2 regions of the Neobacillus terrisolis genome follow, and region 2 is predicted to be linked to the other one. Evidence: riboswitches for the same ligand, from Rfam matches in the RefSeq annotation. Region 2 holds a riboswitch; the other holds the start of a gene.
The links. A riboswitch is a leader RNA that binds a small molecule or an ion and turns the genes downstream of it on or off. The one in region 2 is predicted to bind FMN.
Positions count from the first base shown of each region.

Region 1: another riboswitch for FMN. It lies ahead of ACI48O_RS16150 (ECF transporter S component); the one in region 2 lies ahead of ribE (riboflavin synthase).

Region 1 is NZ_JBKFGH010000026.1:54,462-71,032, forward strand. It holds gene ACI48O_RS16100 (glycosyl hydrolase family 28-related protein) at 298-1,812, opposite strand; gene ACI48O_RS16105 (phytanoyl-CoA dioxygenase family protein) at 2,022-2,792, shown strand; gene acsA (acetate--CoA ligase) at 2,936-4,657, opposite strand; gene ACI48O_RS16115 (alpha/beta fold hydrolase) at 5,052-5,831, shown strand; gene ACI48O_RS16120 (DUF6544 family protein) at 6,011-6,850, shown strand; gene ACI48O_RS16125 (GNAT family N-acetyltransferase) at 6,934-7,497, shown strand; gene ACI48O_RS16130 (glycoside hydrolase family 1 protein) at 7,807-9,216, shown strand; gene ACI48O_RS16135 (GntR family transcriptional regulator) at 9,304-10,011, shown strand; gene ACI48O_RS16140 (DUF3231 family protein) at 10,220-11,218, shown strand; gene ACI48O_RS16145 (GerAB/ArcD/ProY family transporter) at 11,414-12,517, shown strand; FMN riboswitch at 13,063-13,197, shown strand; gene ACI48O_RS16150 (ECF transporter S component) at 13,359-13,934, shown strand; gene ACI48O_RS16155 (tyrosinase family protein) at 14,104-14,559, shown strand; gene ACI48O_RS16160 (acyl-ACP desaturase) at 14,754-15,641, shown strand; gene ACI48O_RS16165 (hypothetical protein) at 15,735-16,220, opposite strand.
Region 2 is NZ_JBKFGH010000020.1:5,160-21,730, forward strand. It holds gene ACI48O_RS13120 (amidohydrolase) at 1-973, opposite strand, end outside; gene ACI48O_RS13125 (undecaprenyl-diphosphate phosphatase) at 1,064-1,843, opposite strand; gene ACI48O_RS13130 (DUF4870 domain-containing protein) at 2,953-3,276, shown strand; gene ACI48O_RS13135 (PLD nuclease N-terminal domain-containing protein) at 3,307-3,507, shown strand; gene ACI48O_RS13140 (ABC transporter ATP-binding protein) at 3,507-4,415, shown strand; gene ACI48O_RS13145 (ABC transporter permease subunit) at 4,412-5,188, shown strand; gene ACI48O_RS13150 (patatin-like phospholipase family protein) at 5,286-6,131, shown strand; gene ACI48O_RS13155 (hypothetical protein) at 6,282-7,277, shown strand; gene ACI48O_RS13160 (EcsC family protein) at 7,290-8,084, opposite strand; gene ACI48O_RS13165 (aspartyl-phosphate phosphatase Spo0E family protein) at 8,270-8,455, opposite strand; FMN riboswitch at 8,672-8,822, shown strand; gene ribE (riboflavin synthase) at 9,013-9,666, shown strand; gene ACI48O_RS13175 (bifunctional 3,4-dihydroxy-2-butanone-4-phosphate synthase/GTP cyclohydrolase II) at 9,686-10,879, shown strand; gene ribH (6,7-dimethyl-8-ribityllumazine synthase) at 10,899-11,363, shown strand; gene dapF (diaminopimelate epimerase) at 11,411-12,394, shown strand; gene ACI48O_RS13190 (DNA ligase D) at 12,446-14,284, opposite strand; gene ku (non-homologous end joining protein Ku) at 14,432-15,262, shown strand; gene ACI48O_RS13200 (cold-shock protein) at 15,545-15,745, shown strand; gene cshA (degradosome RNA helicase CshA) at 16,208-16,571, shown strand, end outside.

The sequences.
Region 1 (16,571 bases), on a different contig from region 2:
AAGAAGGAAAATCGTCAAAGTGGTCACATGGAGGGCTCATGTGGCCAAAACCAAGAAGGAAAATCGTCAAAGTGGTCACATGAAGGGCTCATGTGACCAAAACTAAGAGGGAAAATCATCAAAGTGGTCACATGAAGGGGTCATGTGACCAATACCAACAGGAAAAATTGTCAAAGTGGTCACATGAAGAGTTTATGTGACCAAAACCAAGAGCGAAAAACGTCAAAGTGGTCACATGAATTTTTCAATAAAGGCTAAAATACCTACTTTGTTCCGCCAGTAATACTTAGATATCCCTTAATCCACGACGACTGCTTTTTTATCAGCTTCCACCTTAATCTTCATCATCCTAACAGCTTCCGCACCATTCTTGCCTCCGAATACCTTAATTGGTTGACCGGCACTTTGAAAGCCCGAAAAGGTAAAGTTTTTTAGAAGCACATCTCTTGCTCGGTACTGAATCGCACAAACGGGGTTTCCCTGATAATCATAATCGGGGTCACCTATTAAAGTGAAATGGTTAATGGCAACATTTTTATATGCGGATACCACTAACCCGCGTGGTGTGGAGTCCTTATATAAATCTGACCAGACAGGGGCAACAGAAACTAAATTAGTCGCGACAATATTATAGGCAGTTTTAGATTCAACATCAGTACTTTTGTGATGACCGATATGGCGAAAATTATATGAACGGTTATCGTTTATGGAAAGATGCCCGACAATATGAACATTTGATGCAGCCGAGGAATTTTGATGCGCTTTAATTTCTACGCCACCAAAGCATCTTGTTGAAGAATTTCCTACAAGCACGACATTTCGAGATCCGTCATCGATCTCAAACCCATTCGAATTAGAGAACCCTTTCTGATGAGCCCGACCGCTTGGATCGCACATGTGGGAAAAAGTAATCAAAATATCATCACTATGATGGGTGGTGATCCCGTCGTCCCCAAAGCCGAATCCGGTTAGTCCATCGAGCCACACATACTGGCTTCCGCCCCGGGCCCTGTGTCCATCTCCTGCATAATTATACAGAGTAGAGGTAATATCAAAGCAATGGAGACCTGGATTGATGGCTTCCACATCTCTTACCCAGCCATACTTAACCTTTGCATACGTCAAACAACTTGAATGATTCCCCCAAGTACATGTCTTTGCGACATTGCCGAGCCTTTCAACATTCCAGTCTAGACTTAATGCTCCCACGAAAATATGGTGGTTGCCTCGCCAATGGTTTGCGTTTGTGATAAGTCTGGTACCTACAACGGCCACATCATTCAGTTTAATGGTGGTAACACCTTTACCAGCCCCAACTAAAATGGTCCATGAAGGAAGCTGTATTCCCTTTGTGATATAAATACCCTCTGGGACAATAACTTTAACCTGTCCATTTCCGATTGCTTTTTTAAACGCGATCGTACAATCTGTTTTTCCGTCTCCTACTGCACCAAAATCAACCACATTCACTTCTCTTGTTATGTTCCTATTTAGTCGGCTAAATTCTTGATCCAGCTTTTCCTTCCAATCAGGGTAGATGTTGCCCTCAGAATCAACCGAAATCTGAGTATGATCTAAAATTCTTGTAGGCTTGGAAAAAAGGCGCCAAAGCCATTCGATTGTTTTTTGAGTGAATGGAATGGAAGTGGAGGGGGGATAAACTTTTAAATTGGGTAGTCGGTTCTCATTTAACTGAATAAACAACTGTTCTGTCTCTTTAACGGCTTCATTCAAATCGAACTGGCCTTCATTTATTTGTGCCAATAGTTGTTTGTTTTTTCTGGGATCATGAGTTTTTTCTAAATGGAACATACTGGCTCACTCCAAATTAAGCGCTATGGTTACTTATCATTGTACCATTTATAAATTGAGTTTGATTTTGGGTTCATAATAGTATAGCTTTCGGCAGAAAAAATCATATCTGTTTTAAGCATTTTGCTGATTAAAAATCAACTCTTCAACAAATAAAGTAAGTTACATATATTGTATAGATTCCATAAGAAAGGATTGAAACATAACATATGATACTTAAGGGTTTGTCGGAAGAACAGCTTAAGAAATGGCAACAAAACGGCTGTCTCTTTATTCCTCGCCAGGAGCTATTTAGTGATGAGATGAAAGAAAAACTAATTAAGTGGGTTGATGAAGTTCAAAACTTACCTGAAACAAAAGGAAAATGGATGAAATATTATGAGAACAGTTTGAAGGATGGAACGAAAATATTAAATAGAATTGAAAATTTTCTTCCATACCATAAGGAGCTTGACGATTTAGTAAATGGTAAACAGATGTTAGAGCTTGTTTCGCAATTGTTTGGTGAACAGGCTGTACTTTATAAGGAGAAAATAAATTTTAAACTTCCAGGTGGAGAAGGTTTCAAACCGCATCAGGATGTATTGGCAGGCTGGGACGAGTTTGGCCATACGTTGCATATTTCTGTTGCTATTTGTATAGATGAGGCCAATGAGAAGAATGGCTGTTTAGAGTGTGCATTAGGTGAACACCAAAAAGGACTTCTTGGCCCAATGTTTAAAGAACTTCCGAAAGAGGTTGTTGATTCATTAGATTGGGTATCTTATCCAATGCAGCCAGGGGATATGATCATTTTTGATTCCTATACACCGCATCGATCAGGAGCTAACCTAACAGATACAACAAGAAGAATGATCTTCTTAACGTTTAACAAACTATCTGAAGGGGATTACCGAGAAGAATATTATAAAAATAAACGAATCAGCTTTCCACCTGATTTTGAAAGAAAACCAGGAGAAAACCACGAATATAAAATCTAGCCAAGTTCATCGCCACCACCACATTAATGCATTACTGCGTCGGGGGACAGTCCCCCGGTGCGGTAATTTGCTAAAGAATGCGACAATAAAAGGTGCCTGATCCTCTGTTAAACAACTGAGGTCAGGCACCTTTTATTTAAAGATTAATCTTCCATTGTTGATAAATCACCTGTTGGAAGGCCAAGCTCCCAAGCTTTAAGAACACGACGCATGATTTTTCCGGAACGTGTCTTCGGAATAGACTCGCGGATTTCAAAAAGGCGTGGTGCAGCATGAGCGGCAAGCTTTGTCTTAACGTGGTTGCGGATCTCCTCAAGTAATTCTTGACTCTCAACATATCCAGGACGCAATGTTAAGAACGCTTTAATGATTTCACCACGAACAGGGTCTGGTACACCAATAACACCAGCTTCTGCAACGGCAGGGTGCTCAACAAGCTTGCTTTCGACTTCAAACGGCCCAACGCGCTCACCAGATGTGTTGATAACATCATCGACGCGGCCTTCGAACCAAAAGTAGCCATCTTTATCCATATAAGCAGAGTCCCCAGAGATAAACCAACCATTTAAGAAGTATTGCTGATAACGCTCCGGGTTGTTCCAGACAGTCCGTACCATTGCTGGCCATGTTGGTTTAATTGCAAGATTCCCCATGTGGTTTGGAGGAAGCTCATTTCCATGATCATCAATAATACTTAATTTAATCCCTGGTAGTGGTTTACCCATTGATCCAGGACGGATTGGATTACAACGGAAATTCGCACAAATCGAAGATCCGGTTTCTGTCATCCACCAGTTGTCATGGATACGTAAATTTAGTGTTTCAAGACCCCAACGGATAACCTCAGGATTTAATGGTTCTCCTGCAGATAAAACGTGGCGAAGCTTTGAAATATCGTATTTTTTCGGAAGCTCAGCACCGCTGCTCATCAATAAGCGGAATGCAGTAGGGGCACTAAACCAAACTGTTACGCCATACTTTTCTAAAGTAGCAAACCACTCATCTGCATCAAAACGGCCGCCGCGAAGTACGTTCGTTACTCCGTTCAACCAAGGGGACCACATTCCAGCAGATGTCCCGGTAACCCAGCCTGGGTCTGCAGTACACCAATATACATCGTCTTCTTTTAAATCATATGTCCATTTACCTGCTAAATATTGATGAACCATCGCGTCATGTACTTGAAGAACACCTTTAGGCTTTCCAGTAGAACCTGACGTATAGATCAACAACATGCCATCTTCACGGTCTACCCATTCGATCACATATTCATCTGAGCTCTTCATTAAATCTTGGTATAAAAGCTGATTTTCAGCTGTTGCTTCGTCAGCCCCAACTAAAATTACATATTGCAATTCTGGTAAATCTTGAACCGGAATTCGTTTAAGAAGTTCAGGTGTTGTAACAACGGCCTTTGCACCACTGTCTAGTAATCTATCTTTAACAGCTTCTTCCATAAATGCTTCAAACATCGGACCAGCAATGGCTCCGATTCTGATAATTCCTAACATAGCTACATATAGTTCGGGGCTGCGCGGCATGAAAATAAACACACGGTCGCCTTTTTCGATACCTTTTGAACGTAGGCCGTTAGCAAATCGACAAGATAAATTTCTTAAATCAGAAAAAGTGTATTCTTCATTACGATTGTTGTCACTATAAATAAAAGCCGTCTTATCGCCACGTCCTTCATCTGTATGACGATCAATTGCTTCATAGATCATGTTAACGCTTCCAGTTTTAGACCAGGTAAAGTGTTGTTCAACTTTTTTCCAGTCCATTTCTTTAACTGTTTCTTCATAGTTTTGAAGATTTGCATTCGGATCAATGGTTTCGATTCCAACAACGTTTAAAGCATTATTCATTAAATGTCCCCCTATATTCATTTAAATATTGTTATAAAACAGATTATAAATGAAAATGATATACTATAACAATATTTATTTTTAAAAAATTCAAAAAAATTTAATTTTTTTAAATAAATATGCCGTTTTAGAAGGATTTCTATCGAAAATGATAAAATAAAGAAAAACAAAAGAGGACCAATATGAATATATTCGAGGCAACTGATGCTAGTTAAGAAGATAGATGGAAAAACGATTCTTAATGATGTGTCTCTTCACTTTGGAAGAGGATAATGAAAAGCATATTCTATATTCTCATCTAGGAAGCAAGTGACTGACCAACTGAATTAGGCGATCACCTATTTTACAATAAGGAATATCTTATGATTGAAGCCATAAATATGGAGGAATCTTCATGGGATACTTTGTTACTGTAGAGCCAGGTGTCGATATATTTGTCGAAGATATTAACCCAGGGGGCAGCAAGACGATCGTATTTATTCATGGTTGGCCGTTAAGCCATAAACAGTTTGAATATCAGTTTAATGTTCTACCGGCAAGGGGGTACCGCTGTATTGGTATAGATTGGAGGGGCTTTGGTAATTCCGATAAACCAATTAGCGGCTACAACTATAACAGGCTGGCAGATGATATCCGTTCTGTGGTGGATTCACTTCAATTAGATAATTTTGCACTGGTGGGACACTCTACGGGTGGGGCGATCGCCATTCGATATATGTCTCGATACAATGGTTATGGAGTATCTAAGCTTGTCCTTATTGACGCTGCAGCTCCTGTTGGTTATACAACAGAAACTGCTAATACACTGCTTAAGGAAACGTTAAATGACCGGCCTAAAATGATGCAGGGAGTATCCGATACTTTTTTCTTTCAGTATATAACTGGTCCTTTCTCTAAATGGTTTGTTCAAATGGGATTACAGGCTGCAAGCTGGTCAACCGCGGCAATTATTGTTTTATTAAGGGATGAGACATTGCATGCGGACCTTCAACAAATCGTTGCCCCCACTTTAATTATTCACGGGATTCATGACAAAGTTATTCCATTTTCACAGGCTGAAGAAATAAACCAAAAAATAAAAAATTCTCAACTTGTTCCGTTTCAATATAGCGGTCACGGCCCTTTCTGGGAAGAACGTGACAAGTTTAACCAGCTATTAATACAATTTATTTAATTCTTTACACTCTTTTTTTTCTGAAAATAACAATGGCTACTGTTTGCAGTCTAATAAGTAGTATTGTATTTTAACTATAGAGATTATTGCATCATTGGCAACGTCCGCACATCATTTGTATTCTACAGTGATGGGTTGGACGTTTTATTATTTTTGGAAAAAGAGTGGAGGTATTTGCGGTGAAAAGTTTCATCGTTTTATCCGTATTTGTCGTTCTTAGTGCTTTTCTATTTTATCAATCACAAGGGCTAAAAAGGACTTACATAAGGGAGGCCACTAATAGAGTTAAGCAAACAATGGAGTTAGAGACTGAATTTATTCATGAAAAGGATGTCCAAAATCTCCCTTTAATTGTTAAAAAATATCTTAAGTATACTGGGACAATCGGAGCGGAGAAGGTAAATAACGTGCGGATTTCAGCTGAAGGCCAATTTAATATGGGAAATGGCTGGTCCAAAATGACAGTAGAACAGTTTAATTTCTTTGGCAAAAAACCTGCTAGACTATCATTTATGAAACTAAAAGTGGGAGTTTTACCCGTATTTGGTTTAGATAGTTATTTAAGCGGAAAAGGGAAAATGTTAGGGGAAATCGGGGGGGTGTATACAATCATTGAAGGTACTGGACCCGAAATGGATCAAAGTGAGCTTGCAGTGTTTCTAAGTGAAATGTGTACTACACCAGCTGCACTGGTAGATAAAAGGATTACTTGGGAGGAGATCGATCCCTTAACAATAAGAGCAACATTTAATGATAAAGAACTAATAGTATCTGGGATTTTGTACTTCAACCAAAAAGGGGAATTGACTCAATTTACCTCAGAAGACAAATTGTATCAAGAAAAAGATAATTCCTATAGTAAGGTCCCCTGGTCTGTCCTGATAAGCGATTACAAAGAAATCAATGGGCAAAAAATAGGAACATATACAAAGGTTGTTTGGCATTTTTCAAAAGGAGATTTTGTTTACGGAAAACTCCACCTTAAGGAATTAGAAATTAACACCAAAGAATTTCATTAATCAAAATTCGATGTATTGGAGAAGTTTTGTAGCAAAAAAAACTGATGTAAAAGTAAATATTTTTTGCGGGGTGGCTGTATTTGATGAATATAGGTACACAGACAATCGAAACGGATAGGCTTCTCCTAAGAAGGTTCACACTAGAAGACGCTAGTGATATGTTTAAAAATTGGATTAATGACAAAGAGGTTCAATCAAATTATGGTGAACCAGTATATGAAAGTATTGAATCAGTTGTTGAATTCCTTAATAGTTGGATAGCATCGTATTCTAGTAACGAATTTTATAGATGGGCCATTATTTTGAAAGAGAAAAATGAAAATATAGGACAAATAGCATTTTGTGAAATGAACGTAATTCATCGTTTTGCAGATGTAGAGTATTGTATCAGCAGATTTTATCAAGGAGAGGGATATGCATCAGAAGCACTATCCGCTTTAATTAGTTTTACATTTGAAAAAACAGGACTAAACAGGTTACAGGCTTTTCATAGGGGAAGAAATATTGCATCAGGGAAAGTCCTGCAAAAATCAATGATGAAATATGAAGGAGTATTAAGACAATCGTTCTTTGACAAAGAAATAAATGAATTCGATGATAAAATCTACTACGGAATAATAAAAGAAGATTATGTGAAAAATGTTTAGTCGATTATCCCTTTATTATCAGGTAGAACGAAGTGGGTGTAAGTAATACGTTTTTAGAAATAGTTTTATTTAGAAAGAGCTGAATAGCTCTTTTTTTATTATTAAAGTCAGTTAAATTGCGTCTCAGTTTTTATTAAAGGCACTCCGATTTATTTATACTATCGCAGTTAATACTATCAGTGATATTTAATGAATTATATGTGGTCAAATGTCGAGAAAAAGTGTACAATCATTTTTAGATTTGTACCTATAAATTTAATATATAACTATAAATTTTGTTGATTGGTATAAAAATTGGAGGACAGATTAATGAAGTTTCCACATGATTTTTTATTTGGCGCAGCTTCTGCTTCTTATCAAATTGAAGGAGCATGGAATGAAGATGGTAAAGGGGTTACGAACTGGGATGTTTTTTCAAAAATACCTGGAAAAACGTTTGAGGGCACAAATGGAGATGTAGCCATCGACCATTATCACCGTTACAAAGAAGATATTAAATTAATGGCAGAAATGGGACTTGAATCATACCGTTTTTCCATTTCATGGGCTCGGATCTTGCCTAGCGTAGACGGAAAAGTGAATGAAAAAGGCTTAGAATTTTATAATAATGTGATAAATGAATGTTTAAAATACGGGATTGTTCCATTTGTTACGTTGTATCATTGGGATTTGCCTATTACTCTTGAAGAAGATGGCGGATGGACAAATAAGCGAACAGCCGAAGCCTTCGTTAAATATGCAGAAACCTGCTTCCGGGCATTCGGAGACCGTGTCAAACACTGGATTACCTTTAATGAAACGGTTATGTTTTGTGGCTTAGGTTATTTAAAGGGTGCGCATCCACCTGGTATCCAAAACGATCCGAATAAATACTTTCAAGCAACACATTACGTTTTTTATGCCCATGCAAAATCTGTGGAAGTTTATAAAGAACTGAATCAATATGGAGAGATTGGGATAACGCATGTTTTCTTACCAGCATACAGTGTAGATGATAAACAAGAGAATATAATAGCTGCTCGACATGCCAATGAATATGAAACGTTTTGGTATTATGACCCCATTTTAAAAGGGGAATATCCATCTTATGTGGTTGAGCAATTACAAGAAAAAGGCTGGACACCAAGCTGGACAGAAGAAGAATTGGATACGTTAAAAAGAAATGCCAACAAAAATGATTTTATTGGGCTAAATTATTATCAGCCGATTCGAGTTGAAAAAAATCAAGAAGTGGTTTCATCCTTGAAACATTCGAGAGAAACTTCCACCTTGGCCCCCGGCAATCCTTCATTTGATGCCTTTTATCGGACAGTCAAAATGGAAGATAAAACGTATACCAAATGGGGCTGGGAGATATCCCCTCAAGGATTTTTAGACGGGCTTCATATGTTAAAAGTGCGTTATGGTGATATCAAAATGTACGTAACGGAAAATGGACTTGGTGATGAGGATCCCATTATTGAGGGTGAAATTGTCGATGTTCCTCGTATTAAATATATTGAACAACATTTAAAGGTGGTTAAGCGCGCCATTCAAGAAGGGATCCATTTAAAAGGGTATTATGCTTGGTCTGTCATAGATCTATTAAGCTGGTTAAACGGTTATAAAAAGCAGTACGGTTTTATATATGTGGATCATCATGACAATTTAAATCGAAAGAAAAAGCTGTCGTTTCATTGGTACAAGCACATTATTGAAACGCGGGGAGAAGAGCTGTAGGGAAAACAAAACCTCTTGATTTTCATCAAGAGGTTTTGTGTATAATAGAATCAGCAAATGATTTAGGACGGGAAACAGGGAGATTATATGGCTGTAAAATATAAAGAAATTGCTGACAGTTTAGAAAGAGACATTCAAGAAGGGAAATTTAATCAATCGAAAAAGCTGCCGACAGAAGATGAGCTTATCAAAGCTTTTGATGTAAGCCGAAATACGATCAGAAAAGCCATTCATCAGCTTGTCAATCGTGGGCTTGTCTATCAGGTGCAAGGCAGCGGAATGTTTCTTAGGGAAGAATCTGTTACAGATTATATAAATTTAGGAAGTCTTAGAGGACTAACAAAAGATTTGATATCAAAATCAATTGAGACAAAAATCCTGGAATTACAAGTGCTAGAAGCGGATGAAGAAAAAGCTAAGCAATTGCGATGTGATGTGGGAACCAAACTTTATTTTATTAAGCGGCTAAGAATGGTAGATGATGAACCCTTCTCCATTGAGATAAGTTACTTTAAAAAAGATATTGTGCCATATTTAAATGAAGATATTGCATCGAGTTCTATTTATAGTTACCTAATTGACGACTTAAAACTAAACATTGCTTTTGCTGACAAAGTCATTAACTGCGAAAAAATTGATGAAGCAAGTGCGAGACTGCTTCAAGTTAATCCGCAAGATCCAGCATTGATAATTGAAAATACAGTTTGTTTAGCAAACGGAACCATTTTTGAATTATCTAAATCAATCTTCCATTATCAAAAAGCAAAAATCTTAAATCGAATCAATTTTAAATAAAAAAGATGTTCGCTGCCATATGGGCAGTTTTCTTTTTGAGTTAAACTGTGAACCGAGTATCAAACACTGAAAATATAGTGTTTGATATTCTTTTTTTTTGGAAAGGATTAATATCCAAAAAGGGATTTATGAAAAATTTACTCTAAATGATGAGTTCTTTTTATATTTTTTGTTCAAGCTAAGAAGAAAATCTTAAGGAGGTTTTTTTATGCCAGTGAAACCTGCAATTACTTCATCCGAACTTGGTACGTTATGGCTTACATATCAAGAAAAAACAATGATTTTACGCATGTTGGAATATTTTATCGAAAAAGCGGATGACGAAAAAGCGAAGGGTATTATGACTGATTTATATGGAGAAATTGACCTTTATGTTGGCAAAGTAACAGCGATTTTACAAAATGAGGGTGCTGTTATACCTGTAGGGTTCACTTCTCAAGATGTTAACAAAGAGGTGCCAAAGTTATATGATAACGGTTTTGACATCATGTTTATTCGCTTACTAAAACAAATAAGCATGGGATTGCATGCACTAAATATAACGATGGCATATCGTGAAGATATTATAGTATTGTTTAAAGAACTTACTGCCATGACTCAAAAATATTACAATCTTTGCACCCAATATTTGCTTGAAAAAGGAATGCTTGCTCGAGCTCCTTATGTTTCAATGCCAAATTCAATTGAGTTTGTTAAAGATACCAGTTATTTAAGCGGACTCGCCATGAATCCATTTACTGAAAAACGGACCTTAAATACCGTTGAAGTTGCGCATCTCCATCATTCCATTGAATCAAATGTCATAGGGATGCAGATGATTCTCGGCTTTGCTCAATGTGCAAATGAAACAGAAGTAAAAAACTTCTTTCATCAAGGAGCAGAACTTGCAAAAAGTATTGTAAAGGAATTAAGCGAAACCTTATTAGAAAGTGGTATACAGTCCCCTGAACCATCGGGTGGCAATGTAACCCCTTCAACAGTGGCTCCCTTTTCCGATAAGTTAATGATGTATTGTACAAGTATGTTTTGTAGTTTTTCTATGGGAAGCAATTCATTAGGAACTGCTTTTAGTTTACGAAATGATTTACCAACAAAAATGACTATTTTCATGAAAGATGTTTTTGAATATGCCCATCATGGCGGAAAAATTATGATTAAAAATGGTTGGATGGAAGAACCACCTCAGATGGGGAAAGACGGGAAATAATTGAAGAAATACAAAAAGGCACTTGTGATCTGGATTTTTTCACAAGTGTTTTTTATTGACCAAATAAATCAAAACGTGGCCGGTATCGCTTATATTTTAAATACATGTGAATTTTTGTGGCTAGGGGATATTTGTTTATTTTGGAGATAATTGGAGAATAGTAAAGGTATTATTGAAAGACTATAGGTGTTTTATATGGAGCGTATATCATTAGTCCAACTATTTGTATTTACAACATTTTTTCAAATAGGAACTACAATCATTTTTGGTTTTGGTAGCGCAGCAGGTAGAGATGCTTGGATTGTTACAATAATTTCAACAAGTTTAGGCTTGGCTATAATTGGCCTATATCTCGCTTTAATGTATTTTAATCCAGGTTTAACCTTAGTTGAATGGTTCCAGTCACAGCTTGGAAAATGGCTTGGAACCCCAATTGCTTGGCTATATCCCATGTTATCTTTGTACGAAATGGGGAGAGGATTAAATGATGTAAAATTTTTAATTACCTCCCTCATTATGGTGGAAACACCTAAGATGGCTATAATTATTACATTTGTTCTAATCTTAACTTATAGCCAGATATGCGGTTTAGAGGTTTTAGCAAGAGTTGGCGAAATCATCTTACCCATATTTTTACTAATGTTTATCATAATTATCTTTTTAGTTATTGGAAGTGGTCTTTTAAAAGTGGCGCAGCTTCAACCCGTTTTAGAAAACGGATGGGCTCCGATCTGGAAAGTTACCTTCCCACTTTGTGCGAGTCAAGGATTTGCGCAAACTTTAGAAATGGCCATGATTTGGCCGCTAGTGAATGCAACGAAAAAAAATATTGTTAAAACCACAATTATGGCAACCCTTGTTTCAGGAACTGTTGTTTTAATAACTCAATTGATGCTTATAACAGGATTAAGTGGCTTTTTATATACTTCCGGCAACTACCCAACGTATACCTTAATTTCAAAAATAAGCATAGCAGAGTTCATTCAACATCTTGATGTATTTGGTATTTTATTTTTTCTTATTTCGGCTTTTTTTAAAGTATCACTTCATATGTTCTTTTCAATTCGAGCCATTCAGTTGCTGACAAAGACAGAAAATAATCGAAAGATCATCATTATTGTTACCCTTTTAGCTATAATGTTAGGTCACAGTGTATCTTTAAATTTTCAACAACATATACAAGTCGCCTTTGATATATTCCCTTACAATTTATGGCTTCCTCTTTTATGGGTACTTCCTATTTTATTGTTTTTCGTCACATTAATTAAAAAAGTTGTGCTGAAAGCAAAAAATACATAGGAAATGTTAAGGAGTTTTTTCCATGATTAAAGTTTGGTTATTTCCGTGGGTATCGGATTACATGATTAAAAAGCCCGTAGCAATGCCTGTTTTTATGATCATATTGTCTGTAGTTTTATCAATTTTTACTTGGATAAGGCAACGAGAGAATAAAAATAAGGGATAGCCGGAATTATTCCATACAGGAATTGAACTGAAAAGGCGGTCCAAAGTTGCATTATGCTACTTTTAGGACAGCCTTTTTCATTAGTTTTTACTGTTCTTATTTGCGTGAGAACCATCACAGTTTCCATTAGGGTTTTTTGTGTTTCCACAACCACAGGCTTTTGCCATTCTTTTCGCCTCCTTTACCTTTAGTTTGTGAATCTCGAAATCATTATAAATGATTCCGAAACAATATAAAAGTTTTTTGTGAGAAAATTTTCCAAAACGCACCTCTATACTTCATTAGAAACCTATAAAAACAGTTTGTTTGTAAGTTTTTTCGACAAACATATTCACATCTGTATAAACTTTGTATTATAATAAGCTTAAAAAATAATAGTTTCTATCTTCGGGGCAGGGTGTAATTCCCGACCGACGGTGTTGAGAAGTAATTCTCTAAGCCCGTGAGCCTTTTTAAGGCAGGATTTGGTGTGATTCCAAAGCCGACAGTATAGTCTGGATGGGAGAAGATGGAGGTTTAGCAGCGTTTAAATTTAAACAAATTAAACGTTTATTGAGCATTCCTTCTATTTAAAAACTCCCTCAGGTTATTAAACTTGAGGGTTTTTTATTGGATTGGTAGCTTGCTAACACTTCCCTTCTAAGAATGATGGATTCTAAAGAAGGAGAGAGTAAGATGAAAAAGATCAAGGTTAGACAATTAGTTTCAATTGCAATGTTAAGCAGCATTGCGTACATTTTAATGTTTCTAAATTTTCCGGTGCCGCCATTTCCAGCTTTTTTGAAAATTGACTTTAGTGATATTCCAGCACTAATTGGTGCATTAATCTTTGGTCCATCAGCTGGTGTATTAATTGAATTAATGAAAAATATTCTCGACTATTTTATAAAAGGCAGCGAAACGGGCGTACCTGTTGGGCATATTGCAAACTTCCTCGCAGGTCTGCTTTATATCCTGCCAACTTATTATTTTTATAAAAAAATGAAAACAAAAACTGGCATGACGATCGCATTAGTTCTAGGAACAATTTTGATGTCAGTATGCATGAGTGTTCTTAATTATTTTGTTATTCTACCAGCCTACACATATTTCTTAAACATGCCAGCCATGAGCGGCCCAGAAATTCGTCAATATATTGTAGCAAGCATTCTTCCGTTTAATTTTATAAAAGGAATTGCGATGTCTGTGGTGTTTATGCTTCTTTTTGCAAAAATGGGCGGGTGGCTTAACAAGCAAGCTTCTATTAGTTAAACAGGTAAAGTGATAGTCTTAATTCATAAATGCTTTATAAAAGAAATCGAGTGTAAAATCGTAATGATTTTTACACTCGATTTTTTTTATTACTGATTTGTAATAAAGGACAATCATACAAACAAATCTACCATCCCGTAATAAGATAAATATTAAAAAGGAGATAACAATGGCGATAATTCCGAATTTTCCACAACGATTTCTTAGAGAGCACGAAATTTGGCATGGGAATATGGGGATGGATGTACGTTCTGGTGATGGAGTAGAATTCCTTGAATTTCATCGTGATTTTTTAAGAAGGGCTTTAGAGTGGTACAATACCCAAGGGCTGAATCCAAGAATGGTAGAGCCATGGTCGTCAATTCCTCTTGAAATTAAAAGTCATCCACGGTGGAGCAGGAGACTACAACAAGCAGAAAATCGAATTACTAGAGATTTGGAATCATTTAGTTCGTCTGATGAGTTGGGATGGTTTTTACAAACTTCATCCCTTCATAATGCTATACACGTGATCGGATCAGAAGTATTTAATGATGATGATTTTGGCAGCGTTTCGTTGGCGCCAAGAAGCACCCTTTTTTATAACTGGCACGGACTGATTGATAATTGGTGGAGCCAGCTTTAATTTTTTTCGGCCGAATTATAAAACCCTCGGTATCCTTAAACCAGCCCTCTTTTGATGAATGGATTACTATTTCCTTTGTACTGAAACTAATTTGTTTATCTTAAAAAGAGACAATAAGCGAATTTTAAAGTAAAATTAATGTATCAAAATACTATTAACACATTAATAATAATGGAAATTCCGGGAGGTAAAAATTGTTAACGAATCATTTAGATTTTAGACTTGAACCAAAATTGAAGGAACTGTATGAAGAACACAAGAAAAGGGCGGAAAAGATTGATTGGGGCTACCATGATTTCTTGCCTTGGGACAAAGCTCAGGATTTTCGAAGAGTACCGTGGGATCCAAGCCAGGTAACCCTTCCACCGGGTGTAGTGACTGCTGTGGAGACTGCTCTTTTGACAGAGGTAAATTTGCCGTGGTTTACATCACACCTTGACCAAACATTCAAAGGATCCCTTTCAGTCATTAAGGATTTTGTCCATACATGGACAGCAGAAGAGGATCAGCATTCTAATCTCTTAGAAACTTATCTGTTAATTACAAGAAACACCGATCCAAAACGCCTGCATCAATTGCATAAACAAACGGTAGAAGGCGGCTGGCAGCCGAATTTCCATACACCGTTTGAAACGATGGTGTATACATCCCTTCAGGAGTTGGCGACGATGGTGTTTTATAATAATGTCGCCAAAGTTGCGGGGGAGCATGATAGAGAATTGGCAAGTCTCCTTAGAAGGTTGGCGAAAGACGAGACTCTCCATTACGCTTTTTATCGCGATGTAATTAAATTCCATTTACAGCTTGAGCCTAATTATTGCTATTACCTTGGTTATGTCATCATGAATTTCCAAATGCCAGGCACTGTTATGCCCGACTTCGAAGATCGAATGTCAATTATCGCAAAAGAAGCTAATTATGGACCTTTGGAATATTTCGATCAAGTATTAGACGTAATTGTTGATTACTGGGAACTGGAGAAGTTAAGACCGATTTCACCTGAGGCAGAAAAGGCCCGCTTGGATATTCTCAAATATCATGCAAGACTTAAACGAGTTAGGGACCGTTTTAAAAGATCGTAGTGATTATCTAAGTGTTTATAATTTCTATAAAAATTTAAAAGGTATCCGAATGGATACCTTTTGTTTATAAGCAATTTTTTTAATCCGACCTAGTTAATTATATCTCGATTTTATTAACCGGTAGTATAGACCCGTTATTGTTTGAATCACTAAAAAGACTGGAAAAGAGTAAGAAAGTTTATAACCGTTCTGAAAGTGCAGGATGTCCAGCTTAGTAAAAGCCCACTGCGCTCCAATACCGATAAAGGCCCATGCGATTACATAAATAATCAGTGTCTTTTTAGTAATCGTTAATTTTTCATACAAATAAATAAACATAAACCCAAACGGAGCAAATAAGAAATGATAGGCTAGATCAAATAATTCATAGCGATTTGAATCATTTAACCTATAAAAATCCATTAAACCACCGCCAATTGTAAAATCAAATAGAATCCCAATTGTAAATCCCCATACTAGAGCTACAACTGTGATATCAGCGGGAAGTTTTTTACGTAAAAGAAAAATTGGGATATAAGCAAAGCCATTCATCACCATTATGGCTATTTCGTTTTTATCAAAGCTGTCCCATAAGATCATGTGAATTTGACCTCTCTAATCACAAATTTGCGGAATAATTTATAGGAGTAGTAGGCTATTAAGTGAAGCGCGATAAAGTATAAAATTTCATATGCAAAGTTCCATCTGGTGAAGTGAGTAATGTTGTAATAAAGGGATAGAGTTGACATTAGAGCCAATAGGGAAATCGAGCCAAGTATGGTCACTAAGGACTTAACTCTCGATTTTGAATGAAGCAGGAAATTTAATTGTGTCACTAAAATCAAAGGAATAGTAATACTTCTATGTAATAAGAAAGCTGTGTAATTAATTGGTTCGTTGGTTATTTTAATGAATTTAAATTCCTCAAATATAATCCATGACCAATTCACG
Region 2 (16,571 bases):
TAATCGTGATTCCCTCAAGGGCTTTTTGCTCGGATAGTCCTTCACGAACCGCTAGCGCAGCACAGATGTTTAAATATTGAATCGGCGTATAGGGGTGGTCTGTCGTAATCGAGACTTCTATCCCGTGGTTAGTGAGCTCAAGGTACGTTTTCCATGTTTTATTTTTTAACTCAACTTTCGACCGCCGTGTTAAAGTAGGACCTACAGAAACTTTTAAGTTATATCCTGCTAATTCTGATGCGATCAAATGACCTTCAGTACAATGCTCAATTCGAAGGTCAAGATCAAATTCAGAAGCAAGTCTTACTGCAGACATAATATCATCCGCACGGTGAGCATGGATTCTAACAGGAATTTCACCTTTCAGAGCTTTAATAATGGGTCTCATTCTGAATGAATCTCGATTCTCCACTCTTTGTGCTTCATAAAATGCTTCTCTAAGCTTACCCATAATTCCCATCCGGGTGATGGAGTCAGCGCTGCCATGACTGTGGATTCGTTTCGGATTCTCACCAAAAGCAATTTTTAAACCAGCTGTTTCCTGAACAATCATTTTGTCAATGCTTTTTCCGGCGGTTTTAATGACAGATGTTGTACCGCCAATAATGTTAGCACTTCCAGGCATCACATGGACAGTTGTGATCCCGTACTTAACTGCATCGGAAAAGGCAGGATCGAGCGGATACACACCATCCATTGCGCGAATATGCGGGGTTAGCGGTTCAACCGTCTCGTTTGCATCATTTCCAGCCCAACCCGTTCCTTCATCATACAAACCTAAGTGAGTGTGGACATCGATAAATCCTGGAAACAAAAAATTTCCGAAACAGTCAACCTCTAGCGTGTTCTCAGTTGAGGGTAAATCAGTTCCAACCATCATTATTTTTCCGTTTTCAATTAAAACGTCGCCTTTTGGGATGGGCTGATTGGTGATCGGATAAATATGTGCATTGGTTAATAATAGTCTCATGATGTATCTATCCTTATGTGATTAATGACCTTACTGTATATTACTAATATTATGCACATAGTGAGCTTGTTCTCTTCTAATTTTGAGGTATTTCTAGAAAAATCCCATAAATTGTAATGTAAGGATAACTCCTCCAAGAATCCAAACATATACGGCAAATATTTTCAAAGACCGCTTTTTTAAAAATGAAATCATACCGACTACGGCCAAATAGCCAAAAATAGCGGAAGATAGGGTGGCAATAAATAAACTGCCAAATGAAACAGCTTCAACTGTGTTTGTAGTCATTTTAATGAATTGAAGAACAATCCCCCCAGCGATCGCAGGAATCGAGAGCAAGAATGAAAAATAGGCTGCCGTTTCACGATCAAGCTTTCTAAACAGCCCGGCAGCGATAGTAAGGCCTGAGCGGGATATCGCAGGAAAAATAGCAGCTGCTTGGAAAGTTCCGATAAAAAGGGCGTCACCATAACCAATTTCACTCGTTTTCCTGCTTCCTGATTTCACTCCATCGGCCAACCAGAGAATTCCCCCCGTTATTAAAAACTCCCAGCCAATGGTTACCCCAGTTTTCGAAATCTCATCAAATAGATCATTAAATACAAAACCAACCACTACGGCGGGAATCGTCCCTACTACTAATAATAACGATTGCTTTTGAAATGGATGTTTGATGATATCTATTAATTCCTGTTTATAAACCACTAAAACAGCTAGTAATGTTCCAATATGCAGCATCGTATCAAGAAACAGCCCCGCTTCATCAAGCTGAAAAAGGTGCCTTCCCAAATACAAGTGCCCTGTGCTTGAGATAGGTAAAAATTCAGTCAAGCCTTGAATTATTCCGAGGATAAAAGCCTCAAACATTGACATATGTTCATCATTCCTTATTTTTTACTCGGTGAGATACACCTCTTAGAAAATGTATTCATGTTGTCCTAAACAAGAACATGAATATCGTTCCCGTCTTGGCTCTTTCGGTTGCTTTCGGGCACGATCACGCCTTGATCGTTCCCGTCAAGGCACTTTTCGGGCGCTTCCGGGCACAATCACGCACTGAATGTTCCCGTCATGGCGCTTTTTTGGCGTTTTCGGGCACGATCACGCACTGAATGTTCCCGTCAAGGCGCTTTTTTGGCGTTTTCGGGCACAATCAGGCTCTGAACGTTCCCGTCAAGGCACTTTTCGGGCGCTTACGGGCACAATCATGCACTGAATGTTCCCGTCAAGGCACTTTTCGGGCGCTTACAGGCACAATCAGGCTCTGATCGTTCCCGTCAAGGCACTTTTTTGGCGTTTTGGGGCACGATCACGCACTGAATGTTCCCGTCAAGGCACTTTTCGGGCGCTTACGGGCACGATCACGCACTGAATGTTCCCGTCAAGGCACTTTTCGAGCACTTCCGGGCACGATCACGCACTGACCATTCCCGTCAAGGCACTTCTCGGTCGCTTCCGGGCACACTCACGCACTGAGCGTTCCCGTCAAGGCACTGTTCGGGCACTTCCGGGCACGATCACGCACTGACCATTCCCGTCAAGGCACTTTTCGGTCGCTTCCGGGCACAATCACGCACTGAGCGTTCCCGTCAAGGCACTTTTCGGTCGCTTCCGGGCACAATCACGCACTGAATGTTCCCGTCAAGGCACTTTTTGGTCGCTTCCGGGCACAATCACGCACTGAATGTTCCCGTTAAGGCACTTTTCGGTCGCTTCCGGGCACAATCACGCACTGAACGTTCCCGTCAAGGCACTTTTCGGTCGCTTCCGGGCACAATCACGCACTGAATGTTCCCGTCAAGGCACTTTTTGGTCGCTTCCGGGCACGTTCACAATCTGATAGAGGGGAACAACCGGCAAGAAAATTTGGGTCGGGAGAAAATTGCCTTTTGTAAATTCACACAATGTTGAAACCATTCTGAACTATTTTCGTAGAAAATGCTATAGAATAAATGTGAAAGATAAAAGGGGAGTGATTTTGCATGCCTACGAATGAGGAACGGACATTGGCTGCAGTGATTTATGTGATTAGTTTTTTTACTGTCTTTATCGGTCCCGTGATTATTTGGTTGTTGAAGAAAAATGATTCGGATTTTATTGATTATCATGGCAAGGAATATTTAAATTTCCTGATTTCCTATACAGTATATTCGGTGGTCAGCTTGCTATTAATGCTTGTTTTCATCGGGTTTGTTTTAATATGGGTTGTAGGGGTTTTAGCGTTTATTTTTACGATCGTAGCAGCGATCAAGGCCTATGAGGGTGAAGAGTACAGAATTCCGCTTATCTTTCGAATCATTAGCTAGCTAAAAAGAAGACACAAAGGTGGTGAAACAATGGAAGTCCTCGAAAATTTAAATATTGCAATTATACTACCACTCATCATTCTTCAATTAATTCTTTTAATTGTTGCATTAATTGATTTAGTCAAAAATGAAAATACTAATGGACCAAAATGGGTCTGGGTGTTAGTCATTGTTTTTATCAATATAGTCGGTCCAATTGTTTATTTTGTGATTGGAAGGAGAAATCAATAATGTCGGTTATCTCGGTTAAAGATTTGAAAAAAAAGTTCCAAGATAAAGAAGTGATAAAAGGATTGGATTTTAACCTGGAAACTGGCAAGTGTACTGCGTTAATCGGTCCGAATGGGGCGGGAAAAACAACTATATTAAGGATGCTCTCAGGGTTAATCAGGCCTTCATCGGGGAAGATTGAATTTCAGGATAAGGAAGCCAGAGGCGATATTCGTAAAATCATTGGGTATTTGCCTCAATTTCCTGTTTTTTATGAGTGGATGACGGGCTTCGAATTTCTTCTATACGTGGGTCGTTTAGGTGGATTATCTAAAATAATTGCGAAAGAACGGGCTGAGGAATTATTACAGCTCGTTGGTATTGCTGACGCCAAAAATCGCCGGATTGGAAAATATTCAGGCGGGATGAAGCAACGTTTAGGCATTGCCCAGGCTATTATTCATCAGCCTAAGCTAGTCATGTTAGATGAACCGGTTTCAGCATTAGACCCTTTTGGCAGGAGAGAGGTATTAGACCTGTTAGAGAAGCTGAAACAAAATACTACAATCCTATTTTCAACCCATATTTTAAATGATGCCCAAGAGGTTTGTGATAATATCTTATTTTTACACGACGGGAAACTAGTAGAATCCGGCACGATGGAACAATTGCAATCGCGGTACCGTCAATCGAAAATAGTGGTTGAGTTTATCGAGAACACTGAGGATATCATTAAGTCTCTAACGCTTATTCCGTATATTAGCTCAAGCTCCATAGAAGGAAACGAGGCAACATTGGTTGTAACTGATCTTGAAAGAGCTAAAGTTTCATTATTACGTGAGATAGCAGATAAAAACTTACCGATTACCAGGTTTGAGGTGGGACGGTTAACGTTAGAGGATGTTTTCCTGGAGGTGGTGAAAAAATGAGCCAGTGGCTGATCATCTTAAATAAAGAAATATTGGAAATGGGAAGAAATTTTAAATGGATCTGGTTTCCAATCTCTTTTATTTTACTCGGGGTGTCAGAACCGATAACTACATACTATATGCCTCAGATCCTTGATTCAGTTGGGGATCTCCCTGAGGGTGCTGTTATTAAGTTCCCGACGCCATCTGCTCCAGAGGTACTGTTTCAAAGCATCGCACAGTATAACACAATTGGTTTGCTAATCATTGTTTTGGCATCTATGGGATTAATCGCAGCTGAACGAAAAAGCGGAGTAGCAGAACTAATTCTCGTTAAACCGGTATCATATTTTTCCTATGTAACAGCTAAGTGGGCAGGGGCAATGTTATTATTATGGGTTGCTTATTTTCTTGGATTTCTAGCAAGTTGGTATTATGTTATTATCCTTTTTGAGCACGTATCGTTTACTGTATTTTTCATTTCGTTTGGAGTATATGGGCTATGGCTGTCGTTTGCTTTAACTGTGACGGTCTTCTTTAATACGGTTTTTAAATCACCTGGTGTCGTTGGGTTTGTCTCATTGGCAACCATTATTATTCTTAATTTAGTATCAGGGATGCTTGCTCATGTACTAGAATGGAGTCCAGCTCAAATATCAGATTATACGAGCACCATTTTGACAGGAGGGAATATGCCGGATGAAGCATGGGGTGCTATAGCTGTTACAGCAGGATGTATTGTCGGGCTGTTGGCTCTTTCCGTATCGGTTTTCCGTAAAAAGGAACATACATAATGATAAGTCAAATAAATAAACATTATTTTACAATAGTGATAAAATAACAATAAAAAGAGTCGTATTGACTGCTCATAAAATGAAGGGAAGGAACGTTGTGTTAAATAATGTTGGTTTAGTATTGGAAGGGGGAGGAATGCGCGGGGTTTACACCGCGGGTGTTCTTGAATGCTTTTTAGAAAGTAATCTCAATTTTCCATATGTAATTGGCGTATCTGCGGGTGCCTGTAATGCAGCATCCTATTTATCGAAGCAAAAAGGAAGAAATCACAAGGTTAACATCGACTATGTGACTGACCCGCGCTATCTATCCTGGCGCAATTTTTTAAAAACAAGACAGGTTTTCGGTATGGATTTTATTTTTGGTGAAATCCCTAATAAGCTGGTTCCATATGACTATGATGCATTTTATCGAAGTCCAGCTGAGTTTGTCGTTGGAACAACTGATTGTATTACAGGGAAGCCGGTTTATTTTTCTAAACAAGAATATGGACATGAGATCCTAACGGTATTGAAAGCGTCAAGTTCGTTACCTTTTGTTGCAGAAGAAGTTTCTTTTCAAGATAAAATTTTGCTTGATGGCGGAATCAGTGATCCTATTCCAATTAAAAAAGCACAACAGGACGGGTATAACAAAAATATTGTCGTCCTGACAAGAAATTATGGCTATCAAAAAAAGCCATCGCGCTTTCATTTTTTAGCCAAGGGAAAATACCCGAATTACCCAGGCTTACAAAATGCCTTAAAGCGCCGCTATCAAACATATAATGAAACGATCCGTTATTTAGAAGAAGAAGAGAACAAGGGGAATGTCCTAATCATTCGTCCTAGTGAGCCAATTGAAGTTGGTCGGATGGAACGAAAGCCAGAAAAGCTAGAAAAACTTTATGAATCAGGCTATAAAGATGCCAAAAACTATATTCAAAAAATAACTCAATGGTAGCGAATTAAAATGTATTAAGCTGAGCCCGGAACAAATGAAAACGTTGTTCCGGGTTTGTTATTTAGTTTTTACATAGGAAAAAACAATCATGTTTATTACATGGAAACAATAGAATGGTAAAAAGGTTGATTAGGACAAGGAGAAAAATAGATGAACATTCAACAATACTATCGATCCGCTGCTAATATTGCTCTAAACGAAAGTATCGCTTCATTTGTTCCAGTAATCTTAATTTTGGGTGGTGGCATATATTTCTCTGTAGACTTACCTTTATTTTTGGTCATCCTCCCCTTTATTGTATTTAGTTTTTACTGTTATCAAATATATTTAATCCAGCATCGCCGCAGTCTTGAAGCAATGACCAAAAAGCCATCTGTTGATCTTGGATTAGTCAGGACTGAACACCTTTTAATTACCTTTATGCCTGCCCCATCATTAAGAATGCTGTTGTTTGAACCGAACGGAAACCTAATCGGGGAAGTCCGGGACGAGAGGTTTTGGTGGTGGAGGTGGTTTCTTCCATATTTTATAGACAAGCGCTTCCCAAAGACATATGGGTTATATAGTCCACAAAACAAGCTAAAAGCTTATTATCGTATCAATGCCCGAACAAAAGAAGTAAAAATATATGATTCAGACCAAAATGAAATGGGTGTTTTTAATAAAAAAGCTGTGTTAAAGAACATTTTTGAATTTGACCACTCTGTTGATTGGAGTGGAAGGTGCGAGACTCCTGCGGGAGAAGGTGTCACGGGAGACCCCGCAGGCGCTATGGCGCCGAGGAGGCTCGCGGACTCCCCCGCGGAAAGTGAGCACCTGGAACAGAAATCAACAGCTAAATTTTACAGGAACAATAAAAAAATAGACCCCACATCTCAACAAAAGAGGATGGGGGTCATTCATTCTTTATTGAATAATCAAGACATTTTTGTTGAAGGTTCTTCTGTCTATCAAGCTAAAAAATTTAGAAATCAACAAGGGCATGTTATTGGAAAGTTAATAAAAGGCTGGATGCCCTTGGAGTGGGGGCATCAATTTCGAGACGCGAATACGCCAATATTAATTTTTGATGAGAAACTAAATGAAACAGAGAAAATATTAATGATTGGTGTATTAGTTGACTTTTATCATTATACAAGCCACTAAATAGCTGGGAACTCATTTAGCCAATCGCTCTCGGATTTTCCTTTTTCGATAGAGATACCTACCTGTATCAGCTATATCATGAATGGCCGAACGGTTTGTAAAGGCGCCAAACAATAGTCCGGCAATAGGAATCATTTGAAGCAGCTTCTTCCAGCCGAATTGATCCCGATAAGTGAACACAACCTCTCGCCAACCTTGTATTTCGGCAATTACTTCTCGATCACGACTGGAATTAGGTTGATCAAAGCTTGATAGCTGCTGTAAAATGGCTTTCTTACCTACGATATCAGAGGAAACAAACTGCAAGCATTTTACAATGAAAATGCGTTCCTTTTCTGAATGAGGATCGTATCCATAGCAAATTGCGATATCTTGCAATGTTTTTAACTGAAGTCCTAATAAAAGTGGGATGTCAAGGGAAATAGTAAAGATTCCCCCCACACCTGTACTGGCCCCTTGGACTGTAGCGATTTTTTTTCTGCTATTTGTCAATTTTTCGGCTGCTTGATCCATTTCGATTAACGGTAAATTGGCAGTGTCTTGAAGATTTTCAACATGTTCTAGATGTGAATAATAAGACTTAATTTTATCGGTTGAGCTTAAATAGCGGCCGCCTGTTTGGATATATTGACTTAGTTCATCGATGATTTGGCCCATTTTTTCTTGGAGAAAATTTGGAGTCCATTTATCTAGAAGCTTAAACGGGAGACGGCCTAACTTTTCCCAAAACCACAAGTCGCTCTGGTCCTTTTCCCAGGCTTCACATTTTGCCAACTCTGCTTGTAAAAATTCAACTGTTTCGTTCATGTATTATTTATTTTTCCTTTCTTATTCCTTTTATTTCCTATTAAAATCCTAATCACATTATGTTATACGAAACAGAATTTGGAAAGTTTCGAAATATACAGACTTTTCTTATAGAAAATGAAAAAAGCCTGTGAATAAGCAGGCTTTTTTGTATTATGAATGTTCATGATGTATTGTTTTGGTGATTACGCTTCGATCTGATAACTTTTCGACTGATAGTGTGCAATATATCGATCAAGCCTTTGGCTGATTTCTATTGTTTTTTCACTCGAAAGACCTTCTTTGAGACCGACTTTAATCATTTCTTTCCGAAGAGATTCAATTATCCCTAAAAGCTCAGAATTCCGATCAGCACATACTTTTGCTAGCATGAATCGTCTCCCTTAAACAGTCTATATTTGCCAATTTACCATTATTTTAGGAAATAACGCTGTGACAAAAGACACTTATCGACAAAATATTTATCGACAAATGAAATCATATTTGAATATATTATTATTTTTTAACTAAATGAATTGCAGGAATAGTGTAATTAAGGTAATATGTCAATAAATAATTAAATATGTAAAATCATATCGATTTTGATATGATGCCTTCGGGGTCGGGTGAAATTCCCAACCGGCGGTGATGAGGATTTATCCTCTTAGCCCGTGACCCGGTTTCATCCTTATGGGTGGAAGCGGTGGATTTGGTGAGATTCCAAAGCCGACAGTAAAGTCTGGATGGGAGAGGGCGTTTTAGCGTGAAAAATCTTATTTTTTAACGCTTATTTCAGTATGTATTTAGACCCCGTACATTTATTTGTACGGGGTTTGTTTATATCATTATTTAAGCTAATACTAGAAATGGTAGGAATACATGCAAATGCCCAAACAATTATCTATGAATACAGCTTTACTATTGGTTTAAAGTAAAGGGGGGATAATACATGTTTACGGGGATTATCGAAGAAATAGGAACCATCCAAAAAATACATAAACAAGGTTCCACAATGGTTTTAACCATTCAAGCTCAAAAGATCTTATCAGATGTTCATTTGGGAGATAGTATAGCGGTTAATGGTGTTTGTTTAACTGTAACGGATTTTTCCAAGACAATCTTTTCTGTTGATGTAATGCCGGAAACCTTCCACTCCTCTTCACTCTCTTTATTAAAGACAGGTTCAAAGGTTAATTTAGAAAGGGCTATGGCGGCAAACGGAAGATTTGGTGGTCACTTTGTTTCTGGTCACGTGGATGGAACGGGCACCATTACTTCCATTAAAGCGGAGGAAAATGCGGTTTATTTTGACATCTCGATTCCGGATCAAGGAGTTCCTTTCGTCATGCCGAAGGGTTCAGTCGCCATTGATGGGACATCACTAACAATATTCTTTGTTAAGGATCGGACCATAACGATCTCCTTAATTCCTCATACACGAGGTGAAACCATTTTAGGTCATAAGCGAGTTGGTGAAATCGTTAATATTGAATTTGACATGTTAGGTAAATACGTTCATTCGATGATCGAGAAAAAAGCTGAAACAGCCAACAAAGAAACGAGAATCACTGCTGATTTCCTTAAACAAACCGGTTTTATGTAAAATGGAGGGAGAAAAAACTATGTTTCATTCTGTTGAAGAAGCCTTAGAGGATTTAAGAAAAGGTAAAATGGTAATCGTTTGTGATGATGAGGATAGGGAGAATGAAGGAGACTTCCTAATGCTTGCTGAATTTGCCACTCCTGAAGCGGTAAATTTCATGGCTAAAGAAGGAAGAGGGCTTATCTGTGCTCCTATTACAGAAGAGCTTGCTCAAAAATTAGACTTAAAACCGATGACAGAGGTCAACACTGACACAAATGGGACGGCATTTACGGTAAGTATCGATCATATTAGCACTTCTACTGGAATTAGTGCATTCGAGCGATCTGACACGATTTTAAATATGCTTATTGATTCAGCAAAACCAGAGGATTTTAAACGTCCTGGTCACATTTTCCCGCTCATTGCCAAAACCGGCGGTGTGTTAAGAAGAGCTGGACATACAGAGGCAGCTATTGATCTCGCGCGTCTTGCCGGGGGAAAGCATGCGGGTGTCATTTGTGAAATAATGAATGAAGATGGAACAATGGCAAGAGTACCTCAATTAAAGGAAATTGCTCAGCGTTTCGATTTAAAACTGATCACCATCCAAAACTTAATTGAATATCGACTTACTCATGATTCGCTTGTAAAACGTGAAGCAGATATTCAACTGCCAACCGAGTATGGGAATTTCCGTGCAGTTGGCTATACAAGTATTGCTGATGGAAATGAGCATATCGCACTTGTGAAAGGTGAAATTAACGAGGAGGTTCCTACTCTCGTCCGAGTTCACTCAGAATGTTTGACTGGTGATGTCTTTGGTTCTCACCGCTGTGATTGCGGTCCTCAGCTTGAAGCAGCCTTAAAGCAAATCGAAGAGAATGGCAGTGGAATTCTCCTCTATATGCGCCAGGAGGGAAGAGGGATTGGGCTGATGAACAAGCTCAAGGCCTATAAACTTCAAGAGGAAGGCTATGATACGGTTGAGGCTAACCATAAATTAGGCTTTAAAGATGACTTGAGAGATTATGGTGTTGGGGCCCAGATTTTACGAGATTTAGGGGTTAGAAAGATGAAACTGTTAACCAATAACCCAAGAAAAATTGCCGGTCTCGGAGGCTACGGCCTGGAAATACTTGAAAGAGTTCCAATTCAAATGGCTCCAAAGGAAGAAAATAAACAATATTTGCAAACAAAACAAGAAAAGCTAGGACATTTATTAAAATTATAAATTAAGGGAGAGTTTAAATATGAAAAAAATTATTGAAGGAAATTTAATTGGCACAGGATTGCGTGTAGGGATCGTTGTTTCTCGTTTTAATGAATTTATTACAAACCGCTTATTAAGTGGTGCAGAGGATGCGTTAAATCGTCATGGTGTAAATGAGGAAGATGTTACAGTTGCCTGGGTTCCGGGTGCATTTGAAATTCCAATCACGGCAAAAAGAATGGCTGAGTCTGGTAAATTTGATGCTGTTATTGCACTTGGTACCGTTATTAGAGGTGCAACACCGCACTTTGATTATGTAAATAGTGAAGTAGCGAAAGGTGTTGCAAGTACAGCCCTTCAAAGCGGCATTCCAGTTATTTTTGGTGTATTAACCACTGATACAATCGAACAAGCGATTGAGCGCGCTGGTACAAAAGCTGGAAACAAAGGCTGGGAATCTGCAGTCGGTGCCATTGAAATGGCTAACTTATTTAAGCAATTTTAATGTTATTTTTAAAGAATTCGGTTGAATTCTTTCTGGGGGAATTACAAGTGGATATTGAAATACTAAAATGCCATGGGTCAGGAAATGACTTTTTGCTAATTGATGAAATTTCCAACCCTTATCTATTTTCAGAGAAGCAACGGGCTGATTTAGCCAAAGCTCTATGTAATCGTGAGACAGAGCTGGGTGCTGATGGAATCCTGTTTGTATTAAAAAGTGATGTAGCCGATGCGAGAATGCGTGTTTTTAATGCTGATGGTTCGGAAGCATCAATGTGTGGTAATGGCCTGCGCTGTGTAGCACGTTACGTATGCGAACTACTTGGGAAACCAAATGCGTTAATTGAAACGATGAAGGTAAACCTCCTCGTTGAAAAAGAGGAGGACTTGTTTCCGGAGATTCCAACCTACAAGGTCGAGATATCACCAGTATCGTTTCAATTAAAAGATTTACCATTAACATTACCAACCGATACATTAATTGCTGAAAAGATCCCATCCTTATCGGAGGATTTAACCTTTACTGCATTAGCAGTCCCTAATCCTCATCTTGTTGCAATTGTTGAAGCTGAACAACTCGAGTCAAATCTTCAATTACAGCTAAGTGGGTACGTGAATGGTCCGAATCCGTTGTTTCCGGACGGGGTTAATGTTAGTTTCGTTAAACCGTTAGGAAAAAGTGCTATTTTTGTCCGTACCTTTGAACGAGGGGTAGGATTTACCAATGCCTGCGGTACAGCGATGTCAGCCTCAACCTTAGTTACTTGTTTAGATGGGCTTAATCAGAAAGAAGAAGCGATTGAAGTATATAATCCTGGTGGTAAGGTTCGTTGTGTTGTCCATGAAACAAATGGTCAATACAAAATTGATTTAATTGGAAACGGCACGTATGTTTACAAGGCAGATGTCCAAGTAAATGAAGCAGATTATAATCAATTTACCGTGAATCAAACAAAAGTATTCACGGCCGAAACCGAACAATATGCTAAGCTTGAGGCTCACGCCAAGGAGTATATTGCACAATATATGTAACATCACTTTTTGAAAACCTGAGATAACCTAATGGCCCATTGCGTCCATTGGTTATCTCTTTTTTGTATGGTTGGTCAAAAAATCAAATATAGGTCCCATATCCTGCCTTGTCTTAGCAGCAAAATAATCTTGAAAAGGATCCCCAACCTTTTTAAGTCGTGCGATCATATTTTTTATCGTAAAATTTTCCATCGCTAGTTTTTCATTTACCTCATGCCAGTAAAGGGGGGTGGCAACCGTTGCAAGCGGGTTTCCTCTCAACGAATATGGAGCTATGATCGTCTTTCCCTCTCCATGCTGAACATAATCGACATATAATCGATTGCCACGATTTTTTTTCATTCTTTCAATCGTAAACGAATCAGGATCCTTTGAAATTAAATAGTGTGCGATAAATGAAGTAAAGGAGCGCGTCTCTTCATAACTTATTTGGTTTTCTGGAAGGGGCAAGTAAATTTGCAACCCTTTATTTCCTGATGTTTTGATAAAACTAATGAGATTTAACTGATCAAGCACCTCTTTAATGAGGAGCGCCGCCTTTATAGCCAAATGAAAATCATGTTTGGAGGGTGGATCCAGATCAAAAACTATTTCACTTGGTCCATTGCTATAGATTGTCTGAAATGGCAGATGAAATTCAATTGCTAGTTGATTGCCAAGCCACATTAATGTTTTAAGATGATTGCACACAATGTAATTAATACCATCTACTAAATGAGTATGAATAAACTCCGGTGCATAATCCGGACAATTTTTTTGATAAAAAGGTTCCCCAAACATACCATGGGGGTAGCGGATTACCGTTAAAGCACGATTTTTCAAAAAAGGCAGGATATAAGGCGATACATCCCGGAGATAGTGAAGATAATCTATTTTCGTAACATCTGGCTTTTCCCAGACTGGTTTTTCTGGATGGGTGATTTCAATCCCGGTCGGCAAGCTTTTTTGCCCTTCAGTAAACTTTTCAAATGTACAGTTTTCCGCTTTTAAATCAAAGCGGAATTGGTGAAAATGAGGCTCGCGTAATTGTTCCTCATAAACCTCTAAATATTTTATTTCAACGCAAATGGCAGGAGAAACATACACAAATTGCGAATCCTCCTTCATTTGATTTTGTTTTATGATCGAGGAAAGTGCCTGCTTTTCTTCAGGTTTAAGTCCAAACACAAACAAACCGATTGGATAAATTTTGGTTCCCTTAAAAACAGCTATATGAAAATAACCATTTTGTTTTTCGTATGCTGTAATAAAGCAAGAAACATACTTCCAATTCTTATACTTCAACCATGTCGACGAACGTTTTCCTTCCTCCCATAGACTCGTTTCTTTTTTTACGACGATTCCTTCTCCGTCATGAAGAACTACTTGATCCCAAATGGTTTGAAAGTCATGAAGGGCTGGTATCAATTGCAGTAACATGGGATTTTTTTCGTCAGGTTTAAGTGGCATTCTAAGCGAGGTAAACAGCTTCAATAATTCCTGTTTCCTTTTTGCGTACAGTTCCTTTGTAAGGGTACTTCCGTTTATCGCTAAAATATCAAATATTAATAAGTGGCATGGCTTTGACGCTGCTTTTTCGAGTATCTTATCATGTGAACGCATTCTTCCGCGCACCTGCAATGAACCGAAGTCCGCTTTAAATGGGTTTTCGAGGGAGACAAGTTCTCCGTCAAGCGTTAGCGGCAAGTATGGTTCAAATTGCTGTTTATGTTTTAAAAGAAAGCTTTCTATTTCAGGAAATAGTTCAAGCAAAGATTTCCCATTTCTACTCGTTAACGAAAGGGTATCTCCCCATTCCAAAATGGCCCGAAACCCATCATATTTTACCTCGTAAAACCAAACAGGCCCTTCAGGCACCTCAAAAGTAAGTGTCGGTAACATCGGTTTCATATAAAATCATCCTTCTTTACACATTTACCACTAACATTATTGTCCCAATAAATCCTTTCCCTCATCCATTACCAATTGTTTTATCGTATCGACGACCAGAAAAACTCACACAGTAAAAATAAACTGATTAGAATGGAGAAGTCTAAAATGCATACAATTTGGAAAGGTAGCATCAGCTTTGGTCTTGTCAATATTCCGATAAAATTGCATACCGCAACAGAAGATAAAGACATCAAACTAAGAACACTCCATAAAGAATGCCATTCACCGATTAAATATGAGAAAATTTGCCCGGTATGTGAAGTGGAGGTAAAACCAGAGGAAATCGTTAGGGCTTATGAATATACAAAAGGGAAATATGTCGTTCTGGAGGAAGACGAATTAGAAAAGTTAAAAAAAGAAAATGAAGAACGTGCTGTGGAAATTATCGATTTTGTCAAAATGGAGCAGATTGATCCAATATATTTTGATAAAACCTATTTTATGTCCCCAAATGAAGGTGCTACAAAGGCATATTCCTTGTTAAGAAAGGCCCTTTCGGAATCTTCAAAGGTTGGACTGGCCAAAATCTCGATCCGCTCAAAGGAACAAATGGCTTTGATTCGTGTTTATGAGAACACACTTGTCATGGAGACGATTCATTTTCCGGATGAGGTGCGAAAAGCGGGTGATGTTCCGAATGTACCAGAAGAAAGTAATGTATCAGAAAAAGAACTTGAAACCGCCATTTTACTAATCGACCAATTAACAACCGATTTCCAACCGGAAAAATACACGGATGAGTATCGCAGTGCTTTAATGGAGTTAATTGAGTCGAAACGAACCGGAAAAGAAATGGTTACCCCTCAAGCTAAGGAAACCGTTTCAAATGTTACCGACTTAATGGCCGCTCTACAGGCTTCTATTGATCGGACCAAGCCCCCAAAAGCTCCAGAAAAGAAAAAACGTACCTTAACCAAAGTAAAAAAGGAAGCATAAAGATCAGAATGACATTGTAGTACCATCTAAATTAGAATATGAATATGTCTTTAGAGGAAATTTGTGGTGCTAATAAGTGAAAACTGTTGACATATTAACCAATATCACATACGATGATATAGACGCTGTTAAGTTCGTTATATAATTTATATGGATATAAGTGGTCGTAGCTGCAATGAAATGTAGGCGATTTGTTTATCCCTACGTTAAATGTGAGCTACGATTTTTTTGAATTGATTATATGAAAAACTAATGGTGAATGAATTTTTTGGAGGTCATTACATGACTACAGGTAAAGTAAAATGGTTTAATGCAGAAAAAGGATTTGGATTTATTGAAGCAGCTAATGGTAACGATGTATTCGTTCACTTCTCTGCAATCCAAACAGAAGGTTTCAAAACGTTAGAAGAAGGTCAAGACGTAACGTTTGAAATCGTTGAAGGTAACCGTGGACCACAAGCAGCTAACGTTCAAAAAGCTTAATTGAACTTAAACCTGAGGTGATGCATATTCAAACCGCATCACCTCTTTTGTTGCAAAAGACATTTTATAAATTCTTCGTGTTCCTCATAGATAAGGCTCCTCATAAACGTCTATCATTATGATCCGAAAATCCCTTCCAGGAATTATTCCGAACAGAACCTGACTTTTTACTGTGGAGAATGCGCTGAATCCACATTATTTTTTTAGTGTTATTTGAAAAACCTGATTCACACTGGAGCGGCTAAGGAGCCGTAAGGATGAAAGAGAGGCAGGGCTTTCGTTGTTTTAGGAAATAAACGAAAATCGTGACTAAATTTTGTGCGGGAAAGTTTAGTAAAAAGATGAATCATTGCAAAAAATACAGTAGAAGAAATTAATTTTAGTAATCATTCTTTTTTTTGAAAAAAGAATTCTGTTTTTGATAATAATGAACATATGGAATTTTGTAAGGAGGAAATATATTTGACAACTTTTTCTGATTTTAATCTGAGCTCAGCGCTCGAGAAGGCTTTATCACAAATGGGATTTGAGGAGCCAAGTCCAATTCAGGCACAGGCTATTCCAGTCGCCTTAACGGGGAAGGACATTATTGGACAGGCACAAACTGGTACGGGTAAAACTACAGCCTTTGGTGTTCCGTTAATTGAACGGGCAAGGCTGGAGGAAACGGCTATCCAAGGTCTCGTTCTGGCACCTACACGCGAATTAGCGGTTCAGGTAGCTGAAGAATTGAATCGAATCGGACATGTTAAAGGGATTCGTACTTTACCGATATATGGCGGACAAGATATCAACCGCCAAATCAGAAGTCTAAAAAATAAGCCTC